2 regions of the Sphingobium sp. RS1 genome follow, and region 2 is predicted to be linked to the other one. Evidence: predicted binding sites of a transcription regulator. Region 2 holds the regulator's gene; the other holds the start of a gene.
What was found. The regulator LexA, encoded in region 2, represses DNA repair genes until DNA is damaged. The targets are predictions, from matches to a motif close to GTTCCNCNCTTGTTCT.
Positions count from the first base shown of each region.

Region 1: ACNHGR_RS02785 (ATP-dependent helicase) is a predicted target of LexA. The motif match lies at 4,469-4,484, and genes of this name have one in related genera.

Region 1 covers NZ_JBLZXE010000002.1:230,228-246,142, forward strand. Annotated here, with positions in the region: gene aroA (3-phosphoshikimate 1-carboxyvinyltransferase) at 1-746, opposite strand, end outside; gene ACNHGR_RS02770 (TIGR02300 family protein) at 896-1,225, shown strand; tRNA gene ACNHGR_RS02775 (tRNA-Ala) at 1,313-1,388, shown strand; tRNA gene ACNHGR_RS02780 (tRNA-Ala) at 1,558-1,633, shown strand; gene ACNHGR_RS02785 (ATP-dependent helicase) at 2,120-4,399, opposite strand; gene ACNHGR_RS02790 (GFA family protein) at 4,505-4,903, shown strand; gene ACNHGR_RS02795 (Fe-S oxidoreductase) at 5,024-5,491, shown strand; gene ACNHGR_RS02800 (RrF2 family transcriptional regulator) at 5,472-5,936, opposite strand; gene ACNHGR_RS02805 (globin domain-containing protein) at 6,045-6,491, shown strand; gene rsmD (16S rRNA (guanine(966)-N(2))-methyltransferase RsmD) at 6,511-7,050, opposite strand; gene ACNHGR_RS02815 (pseudouridine synthase) at 7,047-8,420, opposite strand; gene ACNHGR_RS02820 (response regulator) at 8,577-9,035, shown strand; gene ACNHGR_RS02825 (AmpG family muropeptide MFS transporter) at 9,118-10,437, shown strand; gene ACNHGR_RS02830 (tetratricopeptide repeat protein) at 10,434-11,183, shown strand; gene ACNHGR_RS02835 (DUF6628 family protein) at 11,180-11,620, opposite strand; gene ACNHGR_RS02840 (bifunctional folylpolyglutamate synthase/dihydrofolate synthase) at 11,688-13,022, opposite strand; gene accD (acetyl-CoA carboxylase, carboxyltransferase subunit beta) at 13,061-13,909, opposite strand; gene trpA (tryptophan synthase subunit alpha) at 13,906-14,718, opposite strand; gene trpB (tryptophan synthase subunit beta) at 14,721-15,915, opposite strand, start outside.
Region 2 covers NZ_JBLZXE010000002.1:923,667-939,581, reverse strand. Annotated here, with positions in the region: gene ACNHGR_RS06155 (ComEC/Rec2 family competence protein) at 1-1,860, shown strand, start outside; gene lexA (transcriptional repressor LexA) at 1,857-2,537, opposite strand; gene ACNHGR_RS06145 (molybdopterin molybdotransferase MoeA) at 2,607-3,785, opposite strand; gene moaC (cyclic pyranopterin monophosphate synthase MoaC) at 3,782-4,255, opposite strand; gene trpC (indole-3-glycerol phosphate synthase TrpC) at 4,252-5,043, opposite strand; gene trpD (anthranilate phosphoribosyltransferase) at 5,040-6,032, opposite strand; gene ACNHGR_RS06125 (anthranilate synthase component II) at 6,191-6,781, opposite strand; gene ACNHGR_RS06120 (NRDE family protein) at 7,259-8,035, opposite strand; RNA gene ssrA (transfer-messenger RNA) at 8,072-8,426, shown strand; gene ACNHGR_RS06110 (tetratricopeptide repeat protein) at 8,723-9,106, shown strand; gene ACNHGR_RS06105 (TonB-dependent receptor domain-containing protein) at 9,368-12,058, opposite strand; gene ACNHGR_RS06100 (hypothetical protein) at 12,162-13,754, opposite strand; gene ACNHGR_RS06095 (CYTH and CHAD domain-containing protein) at 13,999-15,420, shown strand; gene ACNHGR_RS06090 (prolyl hydroxylase family protein) at 15,550-15,915, opposite strand, start outside.

The sequences.
Region 1 (15,915 bases), 690 kb from region 2:
GAAGAGGGGTCGCCCGGCACCACGATATTCTGCGGCTTGAGTTCCGCTTCGCCGACCAGCGTGATGATGCGCGTGCCGTCCGCCTGCACCTCGACATTCAGGTTCGCCCCGAAGCCCCTCAGCATGCGTTCGCTATGATCGCGGGTCGGGATCGGCTCGACCACGCGGGTGATGCCCGGCGTGTTGAGGCCAGCCAGCAATATCGCCGACTTCACCTGCGCCGACGCGACCGGCAGGGTATAGTCGAGCGGCACGGCCGGGCAGGCGCCCTTCATCGTGAGCGGCAGGCGATTCCCCGGACTGGTGGTGAAGCTGGCGCCGGTGTGCGACAGCGGCTCCGTCACACGCGCCATGGGGCGCTTGCTCAGCGAAGCGTCGCCGGTGAAGGTGGCGGAGAGGTCATGGCTGGCGAGCAGGCCCATCAGCAGGCGGGTCGAGGTGCCGCTATTGCCCATGTCCAGTGCGGTTTCCGGCTGGAGCAACCCGCCCACGCCGACGCCATGGATATGCCACACGCCATCCTCGTCGCGCTCGATCGTCGCGCCCATCGCCCGCATGGCGGCGGCAGTGGCCAGCACATCCTCGCCCTCCAGCAGGCCTTCGACCCGACTTTCGCCGATCGCCAGCGCCGACAGCATCAGCGAGCGGTGGGAAATGCTCTTGTCGCCCGGCACGGTAACGCGGCCGGACAAAGCGGGCGCGGCGGTGAAGGTGCGGGGGGTGGGGGTATCGCTATGCTGGGTCACGGGATGTCCGTTGTCATGGAACCGAAAAAATGCGAGCGGCTTTTGACAGCGCGATCCCGCTATGGCAAGGCGCCCGACGTTTCGCGGGCAACCTGTGCGTTGCGCCGCGTGATTTCTGTTTGAAGCATCGAAGAAGGAACAGGCCGGACATGGTGAAGGCTGAATGGGGCACGAAGCGGACCTGCCCGAAATGCGCGACTCGCTTCTACGACCTGGGCAAGGACGATCCGGTAACCTGCATCAATTGCGGCAGCGCCTGGGAGCCGGAACCGGTGCTGAAGTCGAAGCAGCCGCTTCCCTATGAAGAAGCGCCCAAGAAGGTGATCGAGACAGCCGACGGCGAGTTGGAAACGGCCGATGACGATCTGGACATCGACGTCGATGACGACGGTGATTCGCCGGATAATGACGTCGATCTGGGCGGTGACGACGACCTGGGCGTCGACGCTGGCAACGACGACGACAACGACGACAATTAATTGAAATTTCTGCTTGCCAACGGGGTCGGACGACCCTAGAGGCAGCGACCTCCGAAGCGCCGGACCCAAGCGGCGCTTCACTGGTACGGGGCCTTAGCTCAGCTGGGAGAGCGCCTGCATGGCATGCAGGAGGTCAGCGGTTCGATCCCGCTAGGCTCCACCAATTTTTCGGAACCAGAAAATGTCCACGGGACATTTTTCCGAAAAATTCCCGAACGCAAGTGAGGGGATAGACGTTGAGGATCATAACTGATCTGGACGTCATACATGCGACCGACGGCATATGCCGGACATGGTCCGACCAAAGGGTCGCGGCATCGCCGCGACAGGATGGGGCCTTAGCTCAGCTGGGAGAGCGCCTGCATGGCATGCAGGAGGTCAGCGGTTCGATCCCGCTAGGCTCCACCAATTTTCAAAGAAATTTGGTGCGACGACATAGACCGGTTTGGAGCCGTGATCGTTATGGCCTTTCCTGGCATTGGCCGGGTTTCTGCATCCGGGATTGTCCGGGGATTATCGCCGCTCAATCGCGGCGGCGGCTAACGACCAGAGGTGGACGTCCGGCGGTCATTTTGACCTGCCCCATAGCCGTCACCCCAGCAAAGGCTGGGGTCTTAAGCGGAGACAGAAAGAGGCCGGCCGCCTAGCGCTATCCGTTTACGGAACGTGCGCCTGCCTGAGATGCCAGCCTCCGCTGGCATGACGGTTGAAGATCAAGGGAAGGGACAGAGGTCCGCTCCCGACCATTTGCGGACAATCTGTGCTCCTGCGAAAGCAGGAGCCTAGGGGCGGTCTAGCGCTTCTTTGCCCTGGGTTCCTGCCTTCGCAGGAACACGGCTGAGTTAAAACTCAACCGCCCGCTCATCACCCATTTCACCCATCAAGACAGCGTCGTCAGCCGCTCACGCTCACAAAGCTATCCATCACCCTTTTGCGCCCGGCCGTTTCGAAATCGATCTCCAGCTTGTTGCCCTCGATCTCCGCGACGGTGCCGTAACCGAACTTCTGGTGGAACACGCGCAGCCCGACGCTCATGTCGCTGCGGCCCTTGTTGCCCAGCGATACAGCCGATGCCCGCGCCTCCACGATTCGCACCGGCTCCTTGCTGAACTGTCCGGTCGACTGCGCCCGTTGCCAGCCCGGCCCACGGCCGCTGCCGCGCGCGACATTGGCGAAGGGGTCGTCCCGTTCCGACCAGTTGGCGCGCCACAGCGACGCGCCGCCCGACATGCTGCTTTCCGATTCGACATGTTCGGGCGGCAATTCGCCGACGAATCGTGACGGGATGCTGCTGGTCCACTGGCCGTAGATGCGGCGGTTGGCGGCGTGCAGGATGGTGCAGCGCTTGCGCGCCCGCGTGATCGCCACATAGGCGAGGCGGCGCTCCTCTTCCAGGCTGTTGAGCCCGCCTTCGTCCAGCGCCCGTTGCGACGGGAAGATGCCTTCCTCCCAGCCCGCCAGGAACACCGTGTCGAACTCCAGCCCCTTGGCGGCATGGATGGTCATGATCGTGACCTTGGCGGCTTCCGACTGCGCCTCATTGTCCATAACGAGGCTGACATGCTCCAGAAACGCGCCCAGCGTCTCATATTCTTCCATCGCGCGGGTCAGTTCGGTCAGGTTTTCCAGCCGCCCGGCGCTTTCGGTCGTGCGCTCCGCCTGCAACATCGCGGTATAGCCGCTTTCGTCCAATATCTGCCGCGCCAGCTCCGCATGGGGCAGTTGCGCCGCCCGATCGCGCCAGCGCGCCAGATCGCCCACGAAATTGCCCAGCGACCGCCGTGCCTGCGGCGTCAGTTCGTCGGTGTCGAGTATCCGCGCCGCCGCCAGCGTCAGCGGGATACCTTCCGCCCGCGCCAGCCGGTGCAGCTTCTCCACCGCCTTGTCGCCCAACCCGCGCTTGGGCACATTGACGATCCGCTCGAACGCCAGATCGTCGGCCGGCTGGTTGACGAGCCGCAGATAGGCCAGCGCGTCGCGGATTTCCGCCCGCTCATAAAAGCGAAAGCCGCCGACGATGCGATAGGGCAGGCCGATCTGGATGAACCGGTCTTCGAACTCGCGGGTCTGATGCTGGGCGCGGACGAGGATCGCGACCTCGTCCAGCGATCCGCCCTTGCGCTGCACCGATTCGATCTCGTCGCCGATGCGCCGGGCTTCTTCCGGCCCGTCCCATACGCCGACCACCTGTACCTTTTCACCAACGTCGATATCGGTCCACAGCGTCTTGCCGAGGCGATTGCCATTTTCCGCGATCACCCCGGATGCCGCGCCTAGGATATGCGGCGTGGAGCGATAATTCTGCTCCAGTCGGATGATGGTCGCGCCCGGAAAATCCTTTTCGAACCGTAGGATATTGGCGACCTCTGCGCCGCGCCATGAATAGATGGACTGGTCGTCATCGCCGACGCAGCAGATATTCTTGCGCGTCTGGGCCAGCAGCCGCAGCCACAGATACTGGCTGCTATTGGTGTCCTGATATTCGTCCACCATGATATAACGGAACCGCTGCTGATATTGCTCCAGCACGTCGCGATGCGTCTTCAAAATCGTGAGAGCATGGAGCAGCAAGTCACCGAAATCGCATGCATTCACGTCGCGCAGCCGCGCCTGATAGGCGGCATAGAGCTTCTGCCCCTTGCCATGGGCATAGCCCTCCGCTTCGCCTGCGCCGACATCGGCCGGGGTCCAGCCCTTATTCTTCCACTGGTCGATCAGGCCCGCCAGTTGCCGCACCGGCCAGCGCTTCTCGTCAATCCCTTCTGCCTGCACCAGTTGTTTCAGCAGTCGCAACTGGTCGTCGGTGTCGAGGATGGTGAAATTGGATTGCAGCCCGACCAGTTCGGCATGGCGCCGCAGCATCTTGGCGGCGATCGCGTGGAAGGTGCCCAGCCAGGGCATCCCCTCCACCGCGTCACCGATCATCCGGCCGACGCGGGCACGCATTTCGCGCGCCGCCTTGTTGGTGAAGGTCACCGCCAGAATTTCGGACGGCCAGGCCCGCCGCGTCCCGATCAGATGCGCCAGCCGCGCGGTCAGCGCTGCCGTCTTGCCCGTCCCCGCGCCGGCCAGCACCAGCACCGGACCTTCCGTGGTCAGCACCGCCTCGCGTTGCGGTGGGTTCAGCCCGTCCAGATAGGGCGGATCATTGGGGGAGGGAGCAGGCACGGTCATGATCGATCAACTAGGCATGGGAAGGGGCGGGGGCAAGGGCATGGCCCTTGCAGCGACCGTCCTTCTATGAGAACAAAAGGCGAATCATGCAAGGGAGCAACAGAGATGCTGACGGGACGATGCCAGTGCGGGGCGATCCGCTATGAAGCGAGCGGCGACCCGGCCTATAGCGCGCTGTGCCATTGCAGGGATTGCCGCGCCAGCGCCGGCGCGCCGATGGTCGGCTGGGCGCTGTTTCCGGAAGATGCGGTTAAGATCGAAGGGACGGCGGTACGTTACCAGTCGTCGGAAAACGCCACGCGCCATTTCTGCGGCACCTGCGGCACCGGCCTTTTCTACACCAATCCGGTCGTCTTTCCCGGTGCGATCGATATCCAGACGGGCACGCTGAACGATGCCGACGCCTTGCCGCCCCAAGCGCGCATCCAGATGGCGGACGCCCCTTCATGGGTAGAAAGGGCACATGAACTGCCTGCCTTCGCCCGTTATCCCGAAGGACCATAAACAGGAGCGACATTCATCCGGTCGCAGCCATGCCTCGTTTCGTCGTCGGGACGGAACGGGCCTGTCACGATCCCGGTTTTTGCTCCGAACGGGGTGAGAACATAGGAAAGGATGATCCCGATGAAATCCATCATGCTCGCAAGCGTCGCGATGCTTAGCTTCACCGCCCCTGGCGGCATGGCCGTTGCGCAAGATATGCCTGCGCCCGCCAGCCAACCGCCCGGTGACGCCATGACGCCCCCGGAACAGCCTGCGCCCGCCGATCCGGCCGCTACGCCGCCATCGGCGCCGGTCGCTCCCGCTACACCTGCTGCGCCGACGCCACCCTCTGCCCCTATGCCACCACAGGCTGATCCCAATGCCGGGCAGCCGACCGGCGCCGTTCCGGCCGATCCGGGCATGGTTCCCGCGCCGGCTGGCGTACCGAACGATCCATCCGCGCCGGTCGGTTCGTCGTCCAATCCGGTGACTGTGGGCGGTAACATGACGCCGCCGCCGACCGATGCGAAGGATTATCCGGTCTGTACGCGCACCGTGCAGGACAGCTGCGTCAATCGCGGTGAAGCGCCTAAGGGTCGCAAGCGTTGATGGGTTGAGCGTCGGCGGCGGGGCTGGGCAGGGCGGCGATCAGCGCCGCCAGTCCGGCCCGGTCGCGCGCCGCATCGGCCAGGCTGTAACGATCCAGCACCGTCAGAAAGGCGTGGGTCGCTTCCGTCAATATGGCGGTCAGGCCGCACGACCGGCGGATTGCGCATGTTGCGCAGTCCGCCATTTTCATGTCCGGCTCACTATGACGCACCACCGCGCCGATGCTGATATCCGCCGCCGCGCGCGCCAGTCCGAAGCCGCCGCCGCGGCCGCGCTGCGTATGGATGAAGCCGCCCTGCGCCAGATGATGCACAACCTTCATCAGATGATTGCGCGATAATCCGTACCCGTCGGCGATCTCAGGGATCGTCGCTCGTCCGGACGGCGCGGCGGCGAGGTGGATCAGCACGCGCAGCGCATAGTCGGTATGGCGGGTCAATTGCATGGTTTTTGCGATAACGGGGTGCTGCTTGGCTTTCAAACATATATTCTATTTACACCTTAAAAGATGCAAATTAAATACATCTTATCGACTCGGAAAAAGGTCAATCAGATGTCCAACTCGCTGTCTCAAACCACCATCGCCATCGTGAAATCCACCGGTCCCGCGCTGCGCCAGCACGGCGTCGCCATTACCACGGCCATGTATGCCCGGCTGTTTCAGGATGAAGAGGTGAAGGCGATGTTTGACCAGACCGCACAGGATAGCGGCGAGCAGCCGAAACGGCTGGCTGCGGCGATCCTGGGCTATGCGGAAAATATCGATCGGCTGGAGGCGCTGGGCGGGGCCGTCGCGCGCATGGTCGCGCGCCATGTTCAGACCGGGGTGAAGCCAGACCATTATCCCAAGGTCGCCGCCGCCCTGCTGCCCGCCATCCGCGATGTACTGGGTGAGGAGGTCGCAACCGATGACGTGCTGGCCGCCTGGGCCGAAGCCTATCAGTTCCTCGCCGATATCCTTATCGGCGAAGAAGCGAAGGCCTATGCGCAGGCTGCCTGATCTCAATGGGGCGGAAGGTTCAGTCCTCAGCCCGTAACAAGGTGATCCGGGCCTTGCCGACATCGCGCACCGCGTCGACGGCAAAGCCTTTTACCGCCACATCCTCGCGCCGGTCCGTTTCGATGCTGATCCAGCTGGCCGCGCTGGTCCAGCCCAGCCGCGCCAGCTTGTCCAGTGCCACCTGACCCGCGCCGGTGCCATAGGGCGGGTCCATGAAAATGAGATCCAGTGGCTTGGGCGCCGATCCCAGCGCCAGCACGCTGGACGCACGGACATCCGGGCGGATGCCCAGCCGGTCGCCATTGGCACGGATGGCGTCCAACGCCGCCTTGTCCTGCTCCACGAACAGGCAGGATGCGGCGCCGCGCGACAACGCCTCGAAACCCAGCGCGCCCGACCCGGCGAAGAAATCGCCCACGGCCAGCCCCTCGAACGATCCGATGCGGCTGAGTAGCATGGAAAACAGCGTCTCGCGCGTCCGGTCGCCGGTAGGGCGGGTGGCGTCGCCCTTGGGCGCGGTCAGCGGCCGCCCGCGCCATTGGCCCGAAATGATCCTCATTCGCCTTCGGCCTTTCCGGCTTTCTTCAATGCGCCGCGGAACTGGGCCAGGTCATGCTGCCGCACTTCCTCGACCGCGCCGACCGGCAGTTCGCCCAGATGGAACGGGCCATAGCTGGTGCGGATCAGCCGGTTGACCTTCAGGTCCAGATGTTCGAGCACGCGGCGTACTTCGCGGTTCTTGCCTTCGGTCAGGGTCATTTCGATCCACTGGTTGCGGCCGGTGCGCCGTTCCAGATTGGCCTCGATCGGACCGTAGCGAATGCCGTCAATCTCCAGCCCGTCGAACAGGTCTTCCAGTTGCTGCTGGGTCACCTCGCCAAAGGCGCGGGCGCGATAGGTGCGCGGCACGCCGGTCGCGGGCAATTCCATCTCGCGCTTGAACCCACCATCGGTGGTCAGCAGCAGCAGCCCTTCGGTGTTCATGTCCAGCCGGCCGATCGGCATCACGCGCGGCAGGTCGGCGGGCAGGCGATCGTAGATGGTCGGTCGCCCGGCCGGATCGCGCTCGGTCGTCAGATAGCCGACCGGCTTGTGGAACAGGAACAGGCGCGTGGGTTCCGGTGCGGCGATCGCAACCTCATCCACCGTCACGCCATGCAATGACGTCAACAGCGTCGCAGGCGTATCGATCACCACGCCATCCTTGGCGATTCGCCCTTCCTCGATCATCCGCTCGATTTCACGGCGGGAGGCAACGCCGGCACGGGCCAGCAGCTTGGCGATGCGCTGCGGCTCGCCCTTGCCGTCGCTGGCGGCGGCATGGGCCGGATGCGGATTGGTGGTCGGTGTCGGCCCTTTCCCGCGCGGACGGCGCGGCGGATAGGATTTGACGACGTCGTCGCGCGGACGGTCGGGACGGCTGCGCTCCTGGCGCGGGCTGTCAGGGCGATCGGGCCGCACGCGCTCCTGCCGTGGGCTATCCGGGCGGGTTGCGGCGCGAGCACGCTCCTGCCGCACGCCATTCGGGCGGAAACCATCGCTGCCGGAGCGTTCTGTTCTGGGGCGTTCGCTCCGTTCGCTCTCCACGCGCGGACCACGCGGCTTGGCCGTCGTGTCGCGCGGGCCAGTGCCACGTACGGCACGCGCAGCGCTGTCGGCCCGGCTCCGATCGGGCCGTTCGCCGCGTGGACGCTCCGACTGGCTGTCGCCGCCCTTGTAAAAGCGTGGCTTGGCATCGGCCCGCTCGGCATCCCGGCCAGCCCCGCGATCCGGCGAAGCGCCAAAACGCCGCCCCGATCCGCCCTGGCCCGATCCGCCCTGGCCTGCTCCACCCCGGCCAGGACCGGTCGGGCGTTTCGGGCCGCCTGGTCCTCCCCGGCGGGGCGGTCCTGATTTTTTCGGCGGTTGCAAGATCGGGTTCCTTTTCATGAGCACTGGCCATTCCCATATGGGACAAAAGCCAGCAACAGGCTGAGATGTGCCACTCCGGCGCTTGGGCGAGGGAGACTGACCGTCCATCGGGCAACCCGGTGCGGGGGCGCGGCGTTTCTTCGGTTGCATGGCGGAATCAGGGCGGATCGGCAAATGTTTTTCGGGTTGGTGAAAGAGGGAGGCGCTGTCACGAAGCGTCGCAAGGCGATCCGCACCGTACTGGTGGTGGAGGATGAGCCGCTGGTCGCCTTCGATAATGAGCATGCGCTGGCGCAGGCCGGCTATCGGATCGCCGCCACCGTGGACGATCATGACCATGCCGTCCGGGTCATGAACGAAGGTGGCGTCGACCTGATCATCGCCGACGTTGCCATCCATGGTGAGAAGACGGGCATCGATGTTGCCCGCCACGCCGCCCTTCATGGTCTGCCGGTGTTGTTCGTCACTGGTCATTGCCCGGTCGAGGCGCGGGCGCTGGCGATCGGTTGCCTTGCCAAGCCCTATGGCCCCCGCGATCTGGTCGCGGCGATCGGCGTGGTCGATGCGCTACTGCGCGGCGTAAGGCGGCCGAAGCTGCCACCGGGCCTCAGCCTGTTCGAACTGCCGGGCTAATCGCCGCACAGCAGGCTTGCCTGGCGGCAATCTGGCCATATGGTGACGCCCGGATTGATGTTACCGGGGGACGCACGCTTTTATGACCGACGCCACGCAGGGCAGCCGCAGCTGGCTGGATGCCGTGAAGCCCTATGTGCAGAAGGGACCGCTCGCGGCCTTCTTCCTGGGCGTTTCGTCCGGCTTTCCTTATGCGATGATCGGCGCCACGCTGACCACCCGGCTGGCACAGGACGGCATCGACAAGAAGGCGGTTACCGCCTTCACCCTCGCTTTCCTCGTCTATAATCTCAAATGGCTGTGGGCCTGGATCGTGGATGGCGTGCGGCTGCCGGTGATCGGTCGGCTGGGGCAGCGGGTGTCGTGGATGCTCGTTGCTGGTCTTCTCGTCATGGCGGCGGTGGCCAATCTGGCGCTGGTCGATCCCACGACCGGCCTGATCCAGACGGCCTATGCCGCCATTCTGGTCGGTGCGGCCGGTGCGACCTTCGATATCGTGATCGACGCCTATCGCATCGAAACGCTGAAGCCGGAGCAACTGGGCGTCGGTTCGGGCATGTCGCAATATGGCTGGCGCATCGGATCGGTCGCGGCCGGCGCTCTGGCGCTGGTGCTGGCATCACGGATCGGCTGGCATGGCGCCTATCTCGCCTGCGCCGTTTTCGCGCTGCCAGCCATGCTGACCGGTCTGCTGCTGGGTGAGCCGGAACGGCATCGCGATCCCATCGAGCGACGCGGTATGGCGGAGGTCTGGCAGTCGATCGCCGGGCCGCTGGTGGAATTCTTCCGCCGTCGCGGCGCTTTCCTCGTCCTGCTGTTCATCCTGCTGCACAAGATCGGTGACACGCTCGCCAACCTGACCTTCCGTCTGTTGTTCGACGATATGGGCTACAGCAATGACGAGATCGCCATCTATGATGTCGGCATCGGCTTCTGGGCCTATCTGATCGGCATTTTCGTCGGTGGCGTGCTTTATGCTCGAATGGGAATGAAGCGCTCTGTGCTGCTCAGCCTGATCCTGATGTGCGTATCCAATTTCAGCTTTGCCGCGCTTGCTGCGCTGGGGAAGAGCAACTGGGGCATGGCCGGCGCGATCGGCTTTGAGAATTTCGCCAGCGGTATCGGCGGCGTCACCGTCGTCGCTTATTTCTCTGCCTTGTGCGACCTGCGCTTCACCGCCGCCCAATATGCGCTGATATCCGCCGCAGCCAGCATCGTCGGCCGCTTCCTGACCGGCACCACGGCGGGCGGGCTTATCGAGCGGTTCGGCTATGTCGACTTCTACCTGCTTACCACCGCGCTGGCCGTGCCGGGCATATTGTTGTTCTGGCTGATGATGCGCGCCGGCCTGATCGACTCCAGCGTAGGTACGGCGGCTACGGAGACAAGTGACACGCCATGATCCTCATCGTCGCATCGCTCTGCGTCCAGATCCTCTGCGCCATCCATGTCATCCGGTCGGGTCGCAACCAGATCTGGCTGCTTTTCATCATGCTCTTCTCGCTGCTGGGCTGCTTTGCCTATCTGATGCTGGAGGTGTTGCCGCAGCATTGGAACAACCGCCATGTCCGCACCGCGCGGGCGCAGGTGGTGGGGAAGGTCGATCCGGAACGGGCGGTGCGCGATGCGGAGCGCAGTCTGGACCTCGCCGAAACCGCCGCCAACTATATCGCGCTGGGCGATGCGCAGGCGGAGCGCCACCGCTATCCGGAAGCCGAGAGCGCCTATCGCAAGGCACTGTCGATGGGACCGGGTGGTGACTGGGGCACGCAGGTGAAACTGGCCGGCGTCCTGTTCGAACGGGGCGAAAGCGCAGAAGCGCTGCGACTGCTCGATGCCGCGCCGGAATTGGCCATGGGCAGCGAACGGGATCGGCGCACCCTGCTCAAGGCACGGATATTTGCGGACCTTGGCCGTCCGGCCGAAGCGCGCTTGCTGTTCGAGGATGTGATCGAACGGATCGCGGGCGAGGAAGCGCGCTGCCACTATGTCGCCTTCCTGCTGCAACAGGGCGATCATTATCGCGCCCGGTCGATCCTGGAGGAGGTGGAGCGGCGCGCCCGTCGCATGGACCGCACCCAGCGCGCGGCGCAGGCCGACATGTATCGCTGGGCCGGGGAACAACTGGCCGAACTGCGAAAGGCTTAACCGGCGGCGTACAGGTCCAGCGGCCGGCCAAGGTCGCTATGGGCCTGCGCCACCGCTTGCAGGCAGGTCAGCGCCCCCAGCGCATGATCATTGCCCAGCAATTCGCTCACCTGATCATAAGCGGCATTGGGGTTACGCAACGCGTCGCCGGTTGCCTGCATCATTAGTGCTTCGTCCGCCGTCATGCGCGCGCAGCAACAGGGGGCGACCAGTATCTTGCGGCTCGACGCGCGGGCCAGTTCCAGCATCATCGCGCGCATCAGCACCAGTGGCCGGCGGTAGCTGCGGCCGAACGCGCCCAGCATTGCATTGGCGGCATGGGCGTCGTTGACCCCTGCCGTCGCCATTCTCCGTATCACGAAAAGGAACAGGCGATTGCCATAGCCGCCCGGAATGGGCCGGGGCAGGTCGAGGGGGGAGGTCTCTCCATAAGCCATAGAATCGCGCCTTCTACCGTAGTTCGAGACGGCATAGTACGCTATTGCGAGTCAGTCGCAAGTGTTATCAATCGGGCAACTGATCGTTCAGTCGCAAAATTTCGCCCGCCAGATAGAGCGAGCCGCCGATCAGCAGCTTTGGTGCGTGTTCGCCCGCCGCGGCGCATTCGGCAGCGATCGTGCCTATGGCTTCGCTCACCGCCTTATGCGCGGTGCAGCCGATCCCCCATCTGGCGGCGATGGCGGCAAAACGTTCGGGCGGATGATGGTCATGGCCCGGCACCGGCAGCGCGTGGATATGGCCGATCTTGCCTGCGAAGGGCGCGAGGAAGGCGTCCACTTCCTTGTTGGCCAACATGCCGATGACGAGGTGCAACTTCTGCCCCTCCAGCCGGTCGGTGGAAAAGAAGGCGCCGATCGCCTCGCCAGCGCCGGCATTATGGCCGCCATCCAGCCAGGCCGTCGTCTCTTCGGGTAGCGATCGCAGCAACGGACCATGGTCCAGCCGTTGCAGCCGCGCAGGCCAATGCGCCCAGAGCGGCGCGGCCTTCAGCGCTGCTTCGGACAGCGGTACGGCGCTCTGATGTCGCAGCATGGCGAAGGCGAGGGCGGCATTTTGTACCTGATGCGCGCCGGCCAGGCGCGGCAAGGGCGTCTCCAGCCGGCCCAGATCGTCGCGATAATGCATCCGGTCGCGGTAGACCGCCGCGTCCCATGCATCGCCCTGGCCAAGCCAGCGGGTCGGCGCCTTGGCGACTGCGTCCATGATGGCGGGGAAGAGCGATTCGGCGTAGCGCTGAGTCACCAGCGGCGCGCCGGCCTTGGCGATGCCGGCCTTTTCCGCTGCAATTTTTTCCAGCGTGTCGCCCAGAAAGGCCTGATGGTCGATGCCCAGTTGCGCGATGCCGCACACGACAGGATCGGTAATGACATTGGTCGCGTCGAGACGCCCGCCCAGGCCCACTTCGATGATGCAGGCGTCCGCTTTATGCTCGGCAAAAGCGAGGAACGCGGCGGCGGTCGTCACCTCGAAGAAGCTGGCGTTCACGCCTTCTGCGATATCCAGCACACGCTCCAGATAGCGGGCAAGCTGTTCGTCCGAAATCAACTGCCCCGCAATGCGGATACGCTCGTTGAAGCGCACCAGATGGGGGGAGGTGAAAACATGGACGCTTTTCCCGTCCGCCTCCATCGCGGCGCGCAGGAAGGCGCAGGTCGATCCCTTGCCGTTGGTGCCAGCGACATGGAAGACAGGGGGCAGCGACCGATGCGGATTATCCAGCCGCTCCAGCAGCTTGGTAATCCGCTCCAGCCCCAGCACATCCGCGCCGGGGGAGAGCGACCAGAGGCGGTCCAACTGTGCCTGAACCCGATGATCGTCCGAAACGGCGTGGTCTGCCATGGCGCGCTGCTCCCCCCTATCGCGCGTTTATGTGTGGATCAGGCGGCTGCGCGCGGCGTCAGGTAGCCGATCACGCGGGCCAGCGTGTCGCGCAACTCACTGCGATGCACGACCATGTCGATCATGCCATGATCGAGCAGATATTCGGCGCGCTGGAACCCTTCGGGCAGCTTTTCGCGGATCGTGCTTTCGATCACGCGCTGGCCGGCGAAGCCGATCAGGGCATTGGGCTCCGAAATCTGGATGTCGCCCAGCATGGCATAGCTGGCGGTGACGCCGCCCGTGGTCGGATCGGTCAGCACGACAATATAGGGCAGACCGGCCGCATGCAGCTTCTGGATCGCCACGGTGGAACGCGGCATCTGCATCAGCGACAATATGCCCTCCTGCATGCGCGCGCCGCCGGCGGCGGTGAAGATGACATAGGGGCATTTATGGGCGATTGCGTCATTGACGCCCTGGATGAAGGCCGCGCCGACGCCCATGCCCATGGAACCGCCCATGAAAGCGAAATTCTGTACGCCCATGACCAAAGGCACATCGTCGATCGCGCCGCGCGCGTTGATCAATGCATCCTGATCTCCGGTCGAGGCGCGGGCGGCCTTGATCCGGTCGGGATAGCGCTTGGAGTCGCGGAACTTGAGCGGGTCTTCCGGCACATGCGGCGTCGGCAGCAGGATGAAGCCGGCGTCCAGTATCTGTTCGAACCGTTCCGACGGGCCGATGCGGCCATGATGGTCGCAACGCGGGCAGACGGACAGATTCTCTTCCCACTCCTTGATGAAGATCATCTCCTTGCAGGAGGGGCATTTGTGCCACAGCGTTTCGGCGGTGGTTTCCTTCTTGGTAAAGGGCAGGGCGTTACGAACGCGGTTGATCCAGCTCATGCGGCTGTCTCCCGAATAGAAAGGGCGTCGCGCAGGGTGGCGACGAAGTCCTGGACGAAGGGGGCGGCGGCATCGCCGTGCGACCCGATAATGTCAACGATGGCGGAGCCGACGACCACGCCATCGGCAATACGACCGATGGCGGCGGCCTGTTCCGGCCCGCGCACGCCAAAGCCCACGGCGACCGGCAGGTCGGTGGCGGCTTTCAGCTTGTTGACGGCGATTTCGATCGACGCCTGCGCTGCCGACTGCTTGCCGGTCACGCCCGCGACGGAGACATGATAGAGGAAGCCGCTGGCGCCGTTTAGCACGGCGGGCAGCCGCGCCGCATCGGTGGTCGGCGTGGCGAGGCGGACGAGGTGAACGCCGGCCGCGCGCAGGGCAGGACCGATTTCGGCGTCTTCCTCCGGCGGGATATCGACGCAGATGACGCCATCGACGCCGGCCGCCTTGCACTGGTCGGCGAACCAGTCGGCGCCGCGGATCAGCATCGGATTGGCATAGCCCATCAGCACGATCGGCGTGTCGGCATGGCGCGCGCGGAAATCGGCGGCGAGCGCGAAGATATCCTTCGTCGTCGTGCCGGAGCCGAGGCTGCGCAGGTTCGCCAGTTCGATCGCGGGGCCATCGGCCATCGGATCGGTAAAGGGCATCCCCAGTTCGATGATGTCGGCGCCGCCCGCGACCAGCGCGTCGAGGATGGCGGGCATGGCGGCGACGTCCGGATCACCGGCGGTCACGAAGGTGATGAGGGCAGCGCGGCCCTGCGCCTTGCAGGCGGCGAAGCGGGTGGTGAGGCGGTCAGTCATGCTCACATCTCCACTCCCAGAGCGTCGGCTACGGTGAAGATATCCTTGTCCCCCCGGCCTGACAGATTGACGACGATGATCTTGTCCGCATCCAGCGTGGGCGCGACCTGTTCGGCTGCGGCGACGGCATGGGCGGATTCGAGCGCGGGGATGATGCCTTCCAGGCGGGAGAGCGTCTGGAAACTGTCCAGCGCCTCGTCATCCTTGATCGGCATATATTTTACCCGGCCGATTTCGTGCAGCCAGCTATGTTCCGGGCCGATGCCGGGATAGTCGAGGCCGGCCGAAATGCTGTGCGCTTCGGTGATCTGGCCGTCCTCGTCCTGAAGCAGATAGGTGCGGTTGCCGTGCAGGATGCCCGACTTGCCACCGGCGAGGCTGGCGGCGTGCTTCTTGTCCAAGCCTTCGCCGGCCGCTTCCACGCCAATCATCGCGACGTCTGCGTCGTCCAGAAAGGGATGGAACATGCCGATGGCATTGGAGCCGCCACCGACCGGGGCGATCAGCAGGTCGGGCAGGCGGCCTTCGGCTTCCAGCATCTGAGCGCGAGTTTCCTTGCCGATGATCGACTGGAAATCGCGGACCAGTTCGGGATAGGGGTGCGGGCCGGCGGCGGTGCCGATGATGTAGAATGTGTCGTGCACGTTCGACACCCAATGACGCAGCGCGTCGTTCATCGAGTCCTTGAGCGTGGACGATCCCGAATGGACCGGAATGACTTCCGCGCCGAGCAGCTTCATGCGGAAGACGTTGGGCTTCTGCCGCTCTACGTCCTTGGCGCCCATGAAGATCTTGCATTCCATGCCGAACAGGGCGGCGACGGTCGCGGTGGCGACGCCATGCTGGCCCGCGCCGGTTTCGGCGATGACCTTCTTCTTGCCCATGCGGCGGGCGAGCAAAGCCTGGCCTATGCAATTGTTGATCTTGTGCGCGCCGGTGTGGTTCAGTTCCTCGCGCTTCAGGTAAATCTTGGCGCCTTTGCCCGGCTCCGCCTTGACGCGTAGCGCTTCGGTCAGCCGCTCGGCATAATAAAGCGGGTTGGGGCGGCCGACATAGGAGCGCAGCAGTTCGGCATATTCCGCGTCGAAGGCGGGATCGGCCTTCGCTTCCTTATAGACCTTCTCCAACTCCAGGATCAGCGGCATCAGCGTTTCGGCGACATAGCGGCCACCAAAGGCGCCGAAATGGCCGTTGGCG
Region 2 (15,915 bases):
TGCCTGCTGGTGTGGGGCAAGGCAGTATTGCTGGGGCAGCCGCCGCTGGCGCGGGCGCGCTTCGTGCAGATGACGGCCGACGTGACGGCGGTGCGACCGGTGCCGGCGCAGGCGATGGTACGGGTCATGCTGCGTCCGGTCGATGCGCCGGATCTGCCAGCTGTGGTGCGGGTCAATATTGCCGATGTGGATGTGCCGGCTGGGTTGGGAGAAGGCGCGCGGCTACGCTTTCGGGTGCGACTCATGCCGCCTGCGCCGCCGAGCGTGCCGGGGGGCTATGATTTTGCCGCGCGCGCCTATTTCCAGGGAATAGGGGCTACCGGCAAGGCGCTGAAACCGGTCGAGGCGCTGGAACCGTCGACAAACGGCCCGCCGTTGAGGACAAGATTGTTCGGCCATATATTGCAGCAGGTCGATGGCCCTGCGGAAGGAATAGCAGCAGCGCTCGCTACCGGAGATCAGGGCGCCATTCCCGAAGCCGATGCAGAGGCGATGCGGCGCAGTGGTCTGGCGCATCTGTTGTCGATCAGCGGGCTGCATGTGACGGCGCTGATCGGCGCCGTCATCTTCCTGATGATGCGGATCATGGCCCTAAGTCAGCGGGCGGCGCTGGGCTGGCCGCTGATGCTGATCGCGGCGGCGGGCGGGGCGCTGGCCGGGATCGGCTATACCTTGCTGACCGGAGCGGAGGTGCCGACGGTGCGGTCCTGCGTCGCGGCACTGCTGGTGCTGGGCGGACTGGCGATGGGGCGGGACGCAGTGACGCTGCGGCTGGTGGCGACAGGCGCGCTGATCGTGCTGCTGCTATGGCCGGAGGCGCTGACGGGGCCGAGTTTCCAGATGAGCTTCGCGGCGGTGACAGCATTGGTGGCACTGGCGGAGCATCCGCGCTTTCGGGCTTTTGCCGCCGCACGGGACGAAACGTGGGCGCGTAAGCTGGCCCGAAATCTGGCGGTGATGCTGGCGACGGGCATCGCTGTCGAATTGACCCTGATGCCGATCGCGCTGTTCCATTTCCACAAGGCCGGCCTGCTGGGCGCCTTCGCCAATCTGATCGCCATTCCGCTCACCACCTTTGTCGTCATGCCGCTGGAGGCGCTGGCGCTGCTGCTGGATGTGGCCGGGCTGGGTGCGCCGGCCTGGTGGCTGACCGAGCAGGCGCTGAACCTGCTGCTGTTGCTGGCTCATGGCGTGTCGGCCAGCCCGATGGCCAGTCTGCTGGCGCCGACCATGGGGGCGGGCCTGTTCGGTATCGCGATGATCGGCCTGCTCTGGAGCCTGCTGTGGCGAACGCGCTGGCGCTGGCTAGGCCTGCCTGCTGTCCTGATGGCTGTGGCAGTGACCTTTGCTGCGTCGCCACCGGATATCTTGGTGACTGGAGACGGTCGCCATGTGGCGGTGCGGACGGAAAAGGGCATGGCGATATTGCGCGATCGAGCAGGCGATTATGTGCGCGACGTGCTGTCGGAAAGTGCCGGCTATGATGGCGAACTGGCGGCGATTGCCGACTTGCCGGCGGCGCGCTGTTCCGTGGATCTCTGCGCTGTCCGGCTAAAAGACGGCAAAGGACGCAACTGGCGACTGCTGTTCACACGCAGCGATGTGTTGATTGGCCGGCAAGATTTTGCCCGGGATTGCGCCACAGCGGATATCGTGGTCAGCGATCGCGGCCTGCCACGCTGGTGCCGCCCGCGCTGGATGAAGATCGACCGCCGGTTGCTGGCGCGGACCGGCGGTCTGTCGATCGGTTTGGAACGGGGCGAAGTTCACACCGTCCATCGGCCCGGCGATGCCCATCCCTGGATCAGTCGCCCAAGGCCCCGGCCAAAAGAGGGGCAGCCGAGAAGGGCGACGCCTTAATTATAGCGACGCAGCAGCCCGGCCAGCTTGCCCTGAATGCGGACCTGCCGGGGGTCATAGATTTGCGGCTCATAGGCGCTATTGGCCGGGTCCAGCCGTACCCGGCTGCCTTCCCGGCGGAAATATTTGAGCGTGGCTTCGGCTTCGTCGATCAGGGCGACGACGATCTGCCCTTCGCGGGCGACATCGGTGCGCTGGATCAGGGCGAAGTCGCCGTCGAGGATACCGGCTTCCATCATCGAATCGCCGGACACTTCCAGCGCATAATGGTCGCCCGCGCCGAGCAGGGCGGCCGGCACGGAGAGCATGGTCTGCCCTTCCATCGCCTCAATCGGGACACCGGCTGCGATCCGGCCGTGCATCGGGATTTCGATCACGTCATTGGCCGCGATCGGCAGGATCGGCGCGGACGTCACCAGCTTGGGCTTGGGCGGAACGATCGGCGTAGGCGCACGGTGCATCGCGTCGGGCAGCTTGAGCACTTCCAGCGCGCGGGCGCGGTTGGGCAGGCGGCGGATGAAGCCGCGCTCTTCCAGCGCATTGATAAGGCGATGGATGCCTGATTTGGAGCGCAGGTCGAGCGCGTCCTTCATTTCCTCGAACGAAGGCGATACGCCGCCCTCGTCCAGTCGGGTCTGAATGAAGCTCAGCAATTCCTGCTGCTTGGGCGTCAACATCGCGGTCCTCCGTGGAACGTATGAGGAACGCATAGGAAACAGATCGGGCTTAGTCAAGCGTCCTGCGTGTCAGAGCGGCACGATCGTGACCCGCGTCCCCGGATCGGCTGGCGGCGATCCAGCCGGGCGCAGGATCAGGCAGTCGGCGCGGGCCATGGCGGCGGTGGCGGCGCTGTCTTGCGAGGTGACGGAGACGATGCCGTCGGGCGCACGCCAGGCTCGCAGATAATCGTCGCGATCGCCGGTTTGCGGCAGGGCTGAGGCCAACTGCGCCTCGGTCGTCAGCGGCAGCGGATCGCGCGCGCCGCTGATGTGGCGGACGAGCGGGAGCAGGAAGAGCGTCGCGGTGACGAAGGCGGAGACGGGATTGCCGGGCAGGCCGAGGAACAGGCTGTCGCTCAGCCGTCCGGCCATTAACGGCTTGCCGGGGCGCATCCGGATCTTCCAGAAATCGAGTGTGCCTCCGGCCTGGATGAAGGCGGGGCGGACGAGATCATGATCGCCCACTGACGCGCCGCCGGTCGAGACGATGATGTCGGCATCCTTGCAGCGCTCCAGCGCGGCGACCATCGCGTCAAGATCGTCCGGCACGATGCCGAGGTCGATGATATCGCATGGAACGGCGGCGAGCAGCGCCGCGAGCATCGGCGCGTTGGAGGACGGCAGCAGGCCCGCCGGCGTCGGCGCGCCCGGCGCGACCAGTTCATTGCCGGTGGAGAGTATGACGATGCGGGGACGATGGGCTACCGGCAGGGCGCCATGTCCGCCCAGCACGGCAAGGGCGATTTGTGCGGGGCCGAGGCGGCTGCCTGCCTCCAGCAGGATCGCGCCCTTCGCAAAGTCTGACGCGGCCGGGCGGACATGGCGGCCGGGCGCCAGCGGATCGGCGCTGGCGGTCAGCCGATCGCCGTCGCGGATTGCATTTTCCTGGATCAGGATAGTGTCGGCGCCCGGCGGCAGGGGCGCGCCGGTGAAGATGCGGCAGGCCTCGCCGGGGGCAAGTGGTGGCTGAATGCCGGTGCCGGCCGCGCTTTCGGCGGTGACCCGCCAGGGACCGGGCATTTCGGTGGCGCGCACGGCATAGCCGTCCATCGCTGACAGGTCCGCCCAGGGCTGGTCGCGTAGCGCGGTCAGATCCTGCGCCAGCCAGCGGCCGACGGCATTAGCAATGGGCACGGTTTCCACCGGCAGCCGGTCGGCGAGCGCGAACAGGCGGGCCTGCGCCTCTGCGACCGGCAGCAAACTCATGGGACGCGGCGCCAGTCGCCGGACTTGCCGCCGGTCTTGGCTTCCAACTGGACGGCGCCGATGACCATCGCCTTGTCCAGCGCCTTGGCCATGTCATAAATGGTGAGCAACGCCACGGAAGCGGCGGTCAGCGCCTCCATCTCCACCCCGGTCTGGCCGGCAGTGCGGGCAGTAGCTGTGACGGTAACGCCGGCTGCATCCAGATCGAAATCGACCGTCACGGCGCTGAGCGCGATCGGGTGGCAGAGCGGGATGATGTCGGCGGTCTTCTTCGCTGCCATGATGCCCGCGACCCGTGCCACCGCGAGTACGTCACCCTTCTTGACCAGCCCATCGGCAATGGCCTTGGCGGCTTCAACGCTCATGTCGATGCGGCCGGAAGCGACGGCTTCGCGCGCCGTCACTGCCTTCGCCCCGACATCGACCATGCGTGCCGCGCCATCCTCGTCCAGATGGGTGAGGCTGCTCATGCCCCGGTCAGCAGGTTGCGGGTGGCGGCCTCCACATCGGCCTGCCGCATCAGCGTTTCGCCGACCAGGAAGCAGCGCACGCCATGATCGGCCATGGCGGTGAGGTCGGCATGGCTGCCAAGGCCGCTTTCGGCGACGAAGGTGCAGCCTTCGGGCGCCTTGCCCACCAATTCATAAGTGCGGGCGAAATCGACCGAAAAGTCACGCAGGTCGCGATTATTGACGCCGATCAAGCGCGAGCGAAGGTTCAGTGCGCGTTCCAGTTCGGCTTCGTCATGCACCTCGATCAGGGCATCCATGCCAAGACCGAGCGCGGCGTCCTCGATTTCCTGCATCTGGCCATCGTCCAGCGCCGCGACGATGATGAGGATCGCGTCGGCGCCGAGCGAACGGCTTTCCAGCACCTGCCAAGGATCGACCAGGAAATCCTTGCGCAGCACCGGCAGCGCGCAGGCGGAACGGGCGGCCATCAGATAATCGTCATGACCCTGAAAATAAGGTTCGTCGGTGAGGACCGAGAGGCAGGCCGCGCCGCCGGCAGCATAGGACTGGGCATGGGCGGGCGGATCGAAATCGGCGCGGATCAGGCCCTTGGAGGGGCTGGCCTTCTTCACTTCCGCGATCAGGCCGAAGCCGGAGCGGGCAGCATCGTCCAGCGCCTTGCGGAAGCCGCGCGGCGGCGTCTGCTCGCTGGCGCGGGCGTGGAGTGCGGCAATGCTGGTCGCGGCCTTGCGGCGGACGACATCCTCACGTTTGAAGTCGCAGATTTCGATCAGCTTGTTCGTCATTTGTAGGCAATCCAGCAATTGAGCAGAGCGTTGGCAAGGCCGCGGTCGATGGTTTCGGCGGCTTCCTCCACGCCTTCGCGAAGGTTGGATACGGCGTCGGCCACGACAAGGGCGGCAGCGGCGTTGAGCAGCACGGCGTCACGGTAAGGGCCGACCTCGCCCTGAAGCAGGGCGCGCAGGGCGGCGGCATTATGGGCGGCGTCCCCGCCTCGGATCGCCTCGACCGGATGGGTGGAGAGGCCGAGTTCCGCGGCGGTCAGGCGGTGCATGGCGACAAGGTTATGGCCCTTCACTTCCGCCATGTCATTGCCACCGGCGAGCGAGAGTTCGTCCAGCCCTTCATCGCCGGAAATAATCATCGCCCGGTCGACGCCCAGTTCGGCCAGCGCCTCGGCATAGATGGGGACATAGGCGGGGCGGGCGATGCCGACCAACTGGCGGCGGACGCCGGCCGGATTGGCGAGCGGTCCCATCAGGTTGAAGATGGTGCGTTCGCCGATCGCCTTGCGGATCGGGCCGAGTCGCTTGAGCGCAGGGTGGTAATTTTGCGCGAAGAGGAAACAGATGCCGAGATCGGCGAGGGTGGCCTCTGCGGTCGCGGCGGCCTTGTCGAGGTTGAGACCGAGGGCTTCGAGCGTATCGGCGGCGCCCGCCTTGGACGAGGCGGCGCGGTTGCCGTGCTTCGCTACGGGCACGCCGGCGGCGGCGACGACGAGGGATACGGCAGTCGAGACGTTGAGCGTATGATGGCCATCGCCCCCGGTGCCGCAAACGTCGATCGCGCCGGCAGGGGCGCTGACCGATATCATCCGGGCCCGCATGGCGCGGGCGGCGGCGGCGATTTCGGTGGCCGTCTCGCCGCGCCGGGCCATGGTGACGAGGAAATCGGCGATGGCGTCGTCGCTGAGATCGGCGTCGAACAGCAGGTCGAAGGCCATGGCAGCGGCATCGGCCGACAGCGGCGTGGAAGGATCGGGCAGGCTGGTCATCGCCATCGGCCTTAGTCGGCGCGGGGGCGATGAGTCGAGGGGGCGTTATGCGTTAACTTCGCACTTTTCCCGCTGATTCCGTAATTAGATTTCCTATTGCGGACATATTCGCAAAGCGGCCGGGCCATCATAGCCCGATCATGCCCAATAGGACAGGATCAGGCCGCTTCGCGCTCCCGCACCGGCAGGCCGGCAATGCGGAGGAAATTGGCCAGCATGTCATGGCCATGTTCGGTTGCGATGCTTTCCGGGTGGAACTGCACCGAATGGATCGGCAGGCTCGCGTGGCGGAAGCCCATGACCGAGCCGTCGGCGCTGGTGGCGTTGACCACCAGATCGGCCGGAATATCCTCCACGATCAGTGAGTGATAGCGGGTCGCGGTGAAGGGCGAGGGCAGCCCTGCGAACAGGCCGGTGCCGTCATGGGTGACGGGCGAAGTCTTGCCGTGCATCAGGCCGCCACGCACCACCTTGCCACCGAAATGCTGGCCGATCGACTGATGGCCGAGGCATACGCCCAGCAGCGGTGCGCCGGCATCGGCACAGGCCGCGACCAGATCCAGGCTGACGCCCGCTTCATTGGGGGTGCAGGGACCGGGCGAGAGCAGGAATGCCTTCGCGCCGCTGGACAGGGCCTGGCCCGCCGAAATGGCGTCGTTGCGGACGACCTCTACCTCAGCGCCCAACTCCATCAGATAATGGACCAGGTTCCAGGTGAAGCTGTCATAATTGTCGATGACGAGGATCATGGCGCAGAGCCTTAGCGCGGGATGGGCGCGGGGGGAAGTGGGGAGAGCATTCTGCTAGCGGAGCGGCATCCCGCGTAACTATGTGGCAGAGCTAAGGACAAGGCCTTCATCGAAAGGTACAATCTCCTTCCTAGGCGAAGTCAGTAGTCCGCCGCAGATGTAGCCCTGCCGTTCAGCTGTTTTTGGGCCTTGTTGCCAAAAGCCTACACTGATGAAAGTGAAGCCACAGCGTGAGTTAAACCCAAGATGCAAGCCGATGGAATATTCAGACGGCCCATCTGCTTTGAGTAAAGCCTCAGCAGCAGAAAGCCGAATATGGTTGCAGTACCCATATAGCGCGAGGGCGGTAGCAATCAGCAGCGCCGCTTTTGCTATCGTTGCTAATTTCGGTCTGACGGGGGACATGAGCGAACTATGAAAGAAGCGCCACGCCGGATCAAGCCTGTCCTGAGCCTGTCGAAGGGGTCGGGGTGACGGTTAAGAGCCTGTGCTACCCCGTGGCCAGTCGAACGCTATTGCCATTTCCCCACTGTCCCGGCCTTCCGCGTCGAACCGTCGTTCCATCATCGTGCCGCGCCCGTCATGGTCGATCACGACGATGCTGCTGCATCGGGTGCCGTAGACGGGGTTGCGGATGAAGATGGGGGAGGTTGCGGCTTCGTCCGGGGCGTCGGAGGGGATGGCGGGGGCGATGCCGGCGTCGGGCAGGCTTTCAAGGCGCAGCGCGTCGAACAGGCGGGAGGGTTCCTGCGCGCTGTCGGTCAGCCAGTTCAGCAGCGCGGCCTTGAGCGCCAGCGTCTTGGGCCATGGCGCGTCGAGCGTGCCGTTGGACAGCCCGTAGAGGCCGGGCGTCAGCCCCGTGCGCAGCGGTTGCGGCCGGTTGGTGAGGAAATGCGCGCGGTCCTGCTCGATCAGGATGAGGTTGAAGGGGTTGAAATCCTCCAGCCGCGCCTGCGCCACATCGCCATAGGCGCCGTCGCTCGCCAGCAGGTCCGTCACCAGCGCGCCGCGAGAGGCGCGGTCGGGCTGCGGGCCGCCATGGCCGCGCAAATTGGTCACGATTGCGGCGCGACCGGCCTGCGACACGCCGAGCCAGGTGCCGCCCGATTGCAGGTCGCGCCCCGCGATCAGGCCGGGGCGTTCATCCCAGCGGGCGAGCGGGGCGGCGGGACGCGCATGATATTCGTCGCGATTGCCGATCAGGATGAGGCGCCAGCGCGGGTGCGCGGCAAGGGCCATGGCCATGATGCACATGGCCCGATCTATCGCGCCGCAGGTGGCTCAAGTCCATGGCTTGAAAAAGGCGGCGAGTGGCGCCATATGGGGGATGCCGGGTTCGCCCGGCTATGGTGATAAATGGTGTCGTGTAATAGACGCAGCGGACCCGGGGGCAGTACCCGGCGGTTCCACCACATGTCCCGTGACGGCTCGGCCGAAACGGGGTGTCTGACGGGGCCGAACTAGGATCGACGTGTGTTCAAAGACGATGTTTTTACCCGGCCCGTGTAAGCCGTTAAACTGTGCAAAACTCATAAGTGCCAACGATAACGAAGCACTCGCCATTGCAGCGTAATTGAGGGCCTCACGGCCTGACGTTACTCTAAAATAGCGCGGTTGAACCCACCGGGCAACAGAAGGGAATTCAGCGGTCTCCAGGGCACCGGGCAACAGAAGTCCCTGGACCTTATCCCGTCATCGTCACGCTTTCAGGTCGCCCACGCGGCGACGGCGTCGTGCGTCTGCGATTCCCCTGATTCGAATCGCTGGATTTTACCCTGTCTTTTCGATTACGCTTTTATGACAGTATGAAGTAAAATTCATATCATATTGATTTTACATGAAAGAAACTTGTTTTAGGCGCCATCGTGCCATCTTGTCCTGATGTCATCTAAATGAAATACTTCTGGCTATGTTAGGAAGTTTTTTCGAGGAGATCGGGATATGAAAAAGGCCGCTATGATGATGGGTCTGGCGCTGGCAGCGATGATGCCGGGCATGGCTCAGGCGGCGCCCGAGGAGATGGTCGTGGTCGGCGCGCCGGACGGCACGCTGGCGGCGACCGCGATCCAGGCCGGTCGTTTCGCCGATGCGCAGCGCAAGCTGGCGGCGATGCCGGTCTATGGCGAGAATGATCCCGCCCGCCTCATCAACCTGGGTAACGCCTATGCCGGCATGGGCAAGATGGCGCAGGCCCGCGAAGCCTATCGCTCGGCCCGTTTCGCGCCGGAAGTGACGCTGGTGCTGGCCAACGGCACCGAAGAATCGTCGCGATCGGTGGCGGTGCGGGCGCTCGGCCGCCTCAACCCCAGCTATGCGATGAACTGATACTGGTTACGCCCAAAAGGTGCAGGGAGCGGGGGCGCCGTCCGGCAAGGACGGCGCCCTTCGCTTTGAGCGGGATAATCTTACATCGTTTCGTCATTGCGAGCGTAGCGGGCCGCAGGCGGGCGGAGCCCAACCAATCGAAGCGCGCGCCAATGGATTGCTTCGCTACGCTCGCAATGACGGGACGGATTTGTCTGGTTCTCGAAAAACGCAAAACGGCCGGGTTTCCCCGGCCGTTCGCTTGTCTGCGGTGATTAAGGATCAGAAAGCGACGGTCAGCGACGCCGCGATCGACGTGCCGATCTTGTAGCGGTTATAATAGACCTTGTTGCCATCGGCCTGCTGATATTCCTGGAACTTGCGGCCCAGAATGTTGCGGGCTTCCAGCTTCAGCTCGCTGCTGATGCCGCCGGGCAGGGTCAGGCCCTGACGGGCGACGAAGTCCAACTGCACGCCCGGCTTTTCCTTGATGTCGGGTTGCAGGTTGGGACCGCGGCTGGTGACGCGCGGGCTGGCATAGGTCAGCAGCAGCGTCTGCTGCGATAGCTTTTCCGTGTCCTCCAGACCCAGTTGCAGGTTGACCAGATGGTCCGACTGGCCGGTCAGCGGCACGCCGTTCAGGAAATAGTCCGACGCGGCCGGCAGGTCGCCGGTGGTGTAGGTGTAGGGGATGGTGGTGTCCCCTTCCTTCACCTTCAGCTTCGACTGGGTGTAGGTATAGTTGCCGATCAGCGCGATGCGGCGGTTGGCGAAGAAGTCCGAGTTGGAGATATTGCCCAGCGGGACGTATTTCTGCGCTTCCAGTTCGAAACCATAGAGCGACGCTTCCGGTGCGTTGGCGAAGCTGGTCGTCACCGCATAGGTATCGTTGATCGTGGTGAAGGTTTCGATCGGGTTTTCGATCTTCTTGTAGAAGGCTGCTGCGATCAGACGCTCGTCACGCCCCATATACCATTCGGCCCGGACGTCCGCATTCCACAGCTGGCTGTCCTTCAGGAAGGGGTTGCCGCGGAAGAAACGGTTGGATTCGGTGTCGAGATAGGGCTGGGCGATCAGTTCGCGGAACTGCGGACGCGCGATGGTCTTGGACCCGCTCGCCCGGAATTGCAGGCCCTTGGCGGCTTCGACCGTCAGGGTGACGGCGGGCAGCCAATAATCCTTCTTGATCTGGTTGAACGGGGTGACGCCGGTGCTGTAGACGTCGACGCCGGTGACCGACTGGTCGCCCTTTTCATAACGGACGCCCGCGTTGACGGTCACGCCCGGAATGACTTCCGCCTGCACCTGACCATAGCCGGCATGGACGCGCAGGGCGGCGTCATAGACCGGATAATTACCCGAAAATTCGAGCAGGCTGATGTCGTACAGCTGGATGATCGCATCCGACGTCAGATAGTCGGGACGCAGTTGCTGCACGCCGAGCGGCAGGTTGGTGGCGTCATAATGCAGCTCGTAGCGCGACGAGGTGCGCTTCGTGTCGGTGAAGGCATAGCCCGCCGTCAGCGTGACCGCCGGCGAGAATTTGTAGCTGAGGTCCGCGCCAGCCGACCAGAGATCTTCGTTGAGATCGCTGAAGGTGACCGAAGCGTCGCCGCGCTGGCGGTTCAGCGCGTTGATGAAGCGGTCGCCGACCGGATCTTCGGTCAGCGCGCGGTTGGTGCGGACATAGACGAATTCGCGCTCATAGGGCGCTTCACGCTGCGAATTGGCATAGCCGCCGCGCACGTCAAGGCTGAGGCTGTCGCCCAGCTTGAATTCGCCGACCAGCTGGGTGTCGATCAGCTGACGCTCATACCAGGCGGTATTTTGCGTCATATAGTCGGCGCCCTGGATCTGGCCGTCATTCTGGCCGATCGAAAGCGCGCTGCGCTTCAGCGTGTCGCGAATGTAGAGGTTGGTCCAGCGCAGCTTCTGCTCACCCAGTTCCAGCCCGACGCCCAGCAGCGCGTTGACCGTGATCTCATTGTCGGTGCTGATCTGCTGGGTGTTCTTGCCCGCGCCTGCGGCCGGATCGAGCGAGGCCTGTTGCAGCGTGTCGCGGGTGCGCCACTTGTTGCTGTAGGAGCCGGTGGCGATGATGCCGAGGCGGCCGTCGCTGCCGACATCCATCGCCGTGCCCGCGTTGAGCGAGGCCGAGAAGTTGAACGGCACCGCGTTGGTGCGCTGGAGCAGGGTGGTGTCCGCGTTCAGGAACTGCATCGCGATATTGCGCAGGTCCGCACGCGGCATGTTGGGGAAGGGCGTACCGCTCTTGATCGCATCTGCAAGCAGCGGCGGAACGTCGCGCGAACTGTCGTCGAAACCGGTCCAGTCGGACTTGGCGCCGTAATGGGTATAGCCCATCTGGCCGGAGGTTTCGGTGTTGGCCGAGCTGCCGAAGCCGAGTTCCAGATAGGATTCGGTCGGGATCGCCTTGGTCGTCAGGTTGATGACGCCGCCGCCGAATTCACCGGGGAAGTTGGCGGAAAAGCTCTTCTGCACCAGGGTCGAGGCGATTACGCTGGTCGGGAAGATGTCCAGCGGAACGACGCGCTTCAGCGGTTCCGGGCTGGGCAGGGGGGAGCCGTTGAGCAGCGCGAGCGAATAGCGGTCGCCAAGGCCACGGACATAGACATAGCCGCCCGACACGACCGACAGGCCGGTGACGCGCTGAAGCGAGCCGGCGATGTCGCCTTCGCCCGTGCGCTTGATGTCGGCGGCGGACAGGACGTTGACGACCTGCGGCGCGGCCTGCGAGATGTTGGCGGTGCGGCGGCCGGTGACGACGATGTCGGCGCCGGGGATCGACACGTCGACATTGCCCGACTGCGCATCGGCTTCGTCAGCGGCGCTGGGCGTGGTCGACATGCCGGCGTCACCGGCTTGGGTCGGATTGGTCTGCGCCATCGCCATCGGCGTGACCAGCGCAGTGGAAATCAGGAGCAGGCGCGCCAGGCTGAGCGGCTTCGACATGCTATTCGTCCCCCTTGGGAAAATTCTGAGCAAAGAATTTGGGCAAAAGAAGGCGGGGAAGCGCAGTTTACGCTCCCCCGCCCCTATTGAGGTCAGGTGCCGATCAGGTCGTCGGGATGGCGGTGCAGTTGCCGCTGGCGGTGCCGAAGCTGGCGGTCGCCGAGTTGCAGGTCCAGCCGGCATACCAGGTGTCGCTGCTGTCCTTCACCGCACCGACATAGGTGGTGGCGGTGAAGTTGCTGTCGATCGCCTTCAGGTCGGCGGCAGCGCGAGCGGTTTCGGTCGCACCGTTGATGAACAGGCTGGTCAGCGACGGGGTGTAGCTGATGGTGCTGTTCGCGCCGGCTTCGAAGATCGACTGGACAGTGGCGGCATCGACGCCACGGTTGCCCTTGTACGGGGTGCTGCTGCACTGCATCACGACCGAGATATATTTGGGCTTGCCAGCGTCCTGAAGCGCCGTGTCGGCGTCGCGGACGGTGGTGGTGCTGTCGATGCGCAGGCAGCTCTGGGTCGGGCTGACGATGATGCCGTTGGCGAGCGTCAGGTCGGCACCGCCGCGCAGCAGCATGGCTGAACCGTTCGAACCGGTGGTCGAGCGGTTGATGGCGGTGAAGTTGGCGACCTTCAGATACTGGCGCGGCAGGGCGTCTTCGCCGTTGTTCGACGCGGTGCCACCGTTCGAGTCGGTTTCGAGGAAACCGTCACCGATGTCGTTGTTCGCGCGCTGGATGCTCAGCAGGAACTGGACGGTGCCGCGATAGCCGATGTCGGTGTCGAGGTTGTCGTCTTCGTTGCCGGTCAGGACCAGATAGCGCGGGTGGACGGAGCCGCCGAAGATTTCGATGCCGTCGTCCGAGCTGTTGTGAACCTGGATATGGTCCAGCTGGGTGCCGGTGCCGACGCCCGACGGGGTCAGCCCCTGCAATTCGCTCGAACCCGACAGGACGAAGCCCGAATAGCGGATCTGGACATAGGACATGCGGCCCGAATTGTCGGCGTCATTGTCGCCGCCATAGAGGGCGCCGCTGGCGCCTTCGGTGTCGCGTTCGCAGGCCGTGGTGCCGGCGGCGGCGGCAGGGGCGAGGCAGTCGGTGATCTTGGCACGGCCGAGCAGCACGACGCCGCCCCACTGGCCGGACGACTGATCGGTGTTGGTGCCCAGCACGTTTTCACGGCTGGTGAAGATGATCGGCTGGCTGGCGGTGCCGACCGCGTTGATGCGGTTGCCGCGGTTGACGGCCAGGAAGGTGTTGCCGGTGCCGGCGAAGATGGTGACGCCCGGATCGATCGTCAGCGTGACATTGTTGCCGGTGCTGGACGCGCCCTGGTCGGTGCCGACGTCGACGCGGCCCGGCATCGAGTAGATCACGCCGGTCTGCTTGGAAATGGCGGTCGAGCTGGTGAAGCGCGCCGGGAAGGCGCAGTTGCGCCAGGTGTTGGTGCCGTCCGTGATGGTGCCGGCATCGGTCAGCTGGGCCGAGCCGGAAATGCTGGGGCAGCTTGCAGCCGGCGTCACTGCCGTCGGCGTGGGGGTCGGCGTGGGCGTGGGGGTTGGCGTGGGGGTCGGCGTCGGCGTGGGGAGGACGATCGTGCCTTCGCCCGGCGAAGCGATGTCGTCCGCGCCGCAGGCGCTCAGGCCCACGCAGGCGCAGCCCGCCATCAGGATCGTGTGGATACGGTTAATCTTGGCCATGTCGTCTCCGCTCCGGTCTTGCCGGGATGGTTGAAGTGCGGAGCGCAGGGGAATTTCGATTCGGACAACGCCCCCTGTCGCCCTCGGACGGGCAGGTAGGCGCACCAGATGACATGATGATGCTGGTTCTATGACATTGCGAAGACTGTTATGTGACAGTTTAGGGACTCTCATGGCATTTCCATGAAAAGCGGACGCATGCTAAAGGCGTAACGATCGCGGGGGCGTCGACGGGAGCCATGATTTGCAACCGGAAATCGAACTCAAGCTCGATATGTCGGGCGATGCCGCCGATATTTTCGCGCAATGGCCGCCGCTTGGTGCGCTGGATGGCAAGACGGCGACGTTGCACGCCACCTATTTCGATACGCCCGATCATCGGCTGGCCGGGCAGGGGGTGAGCCTGCGCATCCGGCGATCGGGGCGGCGGCGCATCCAGACGGTCAAGGCCAACGGACGCGGCGGCGCCGGCCTGTTCGCACGGGATGAGTGGGAACGGCCGGTGCGTGGCAATGCGCCGGTGCTGGATGAGCGCAATCCGGTGGCGGCGCTGCTGGGCGATGCCGTGGCTGATGTCATCCCCGCATTTGAGGTTCTGGTGGAGCGGCGGACCTGGCTGGTGCCGCAGGACGACGCGATGATCGAACTGGTGCTCGATCGGGGCGTGGTGCGGGCGGTCGAGCGGGAAGAGCCGATCTGCGAGATCGAACTGGAACTGAAAAGCGGGGCGCCGGCGGCGCTGTTCGCGCTGGCCCGGCGGATCGACGCGGACATGGCGGTGCGGCCGGGCGTGTTGAGCAAGTCCGAGCGGGGCTATCGGCTGGCCGAGGCCTTGCCCCATGCCCATAAGGCGGAGCCGGTTCTGCTCGATCCCGACATGACGATCGGTGACGCTTTCAGGCGGATCGTCGCTCTGTGCCAGCGACAATATCGGTTGAACGAGGCGCTTTTGCTGGAGGGCTATGCACCCCAGGCCTTGCATCAGGCGCGGGTCGCGATCCGTCGTTTGCGCACGGCGCTGAGCCTGTTCGGACCCGTGTTGCGGGCGGAAGATGTGGCAGGTTTTCAGGGCGAGTTGCGCTGGCTGGCACATATGCTGGGCGAGGCGCGCGATCTGGATGTGCTGGAACTGTCGGACGCGGCCGGGCGCGAAAGGCTGGAGGCGGCGCGGGCGGATGCACGGGCGCGGGTGCTGCAATGGCTGGCCTCGGCGCGAGTGCGGATGTTGTTGCTGGATCTGACGGAATGGCTGGCTGAGGGGGCGGGTTTGAGCGCCGACGCGGCGCGACCTGTGACACCCTTCGCGACGGAGCGATTACGCAAGCGCCGCAAGCGGGTGGCCAAAGGTGGCAAGCGGATGAAGCGGCTGAGCGACGAGGATCGCCACACGGTGCGGAAAGATGCGAAGAAGCTGCGCTATAGCGCTGAATATTTTGGAAATCTGTTCCCGGCGAAGAAAGCGCGGCGGCGCTACAAGCGCTTCGTCGCCAGACTGGAAGCGATACAGGGCAGGCTGGGGATGCTCAACGATCTGGTGAGTGCGCCGGCGACGCTGGCACGGCTTGGGTTGACGGTGGAGGCAAAGACGGGGGATAGAAAGACATTGCTGTCCGCTGCTGCCAGGGCGCATCGGGCACTGGTCGACGCCCGCCGCTTCTGGACCTGACGCTTAAAGCATGATGACTTTACATAGGCCCGCCATTGCGAGTGCAGCGAAGCAATCCATGTGGCATTCCCTTGGATTGCTTCGCTGCGCTCGCAATGACGAAGCGGGTTAATCTGAAGTCATCAAATTCTACCCCCAGGGGCGTTCGCGATACCATTTGGTGATGACATGCTTCACCCCGGCACGCACCTTCATGCCATGATGGATGCTGGCGGGATTGGGTTCGCTGGACGGCAGCCTGTTGTTCCATATCAGCAGCTTGCCTGTTTCGGGTTGCACCGTCTTGCCGATCTTCGTGAAGCGGGTGGCGCCGCCGGCCGCCGGTTCGTTCAGATAGATCATCAGCGTCCAGGTGCGGTTGCCCGCGACCGAGCAATAGCGCGGATAGTCCGCGCCCTTCGGGTCGAAATAGTCGGTATGTGCCTTGAATTCCTGCCCGACATCATAGCGCTGGCCCTGGATCGGTTCGCCGTGCGGCGTGGCGATGCCCGCAAA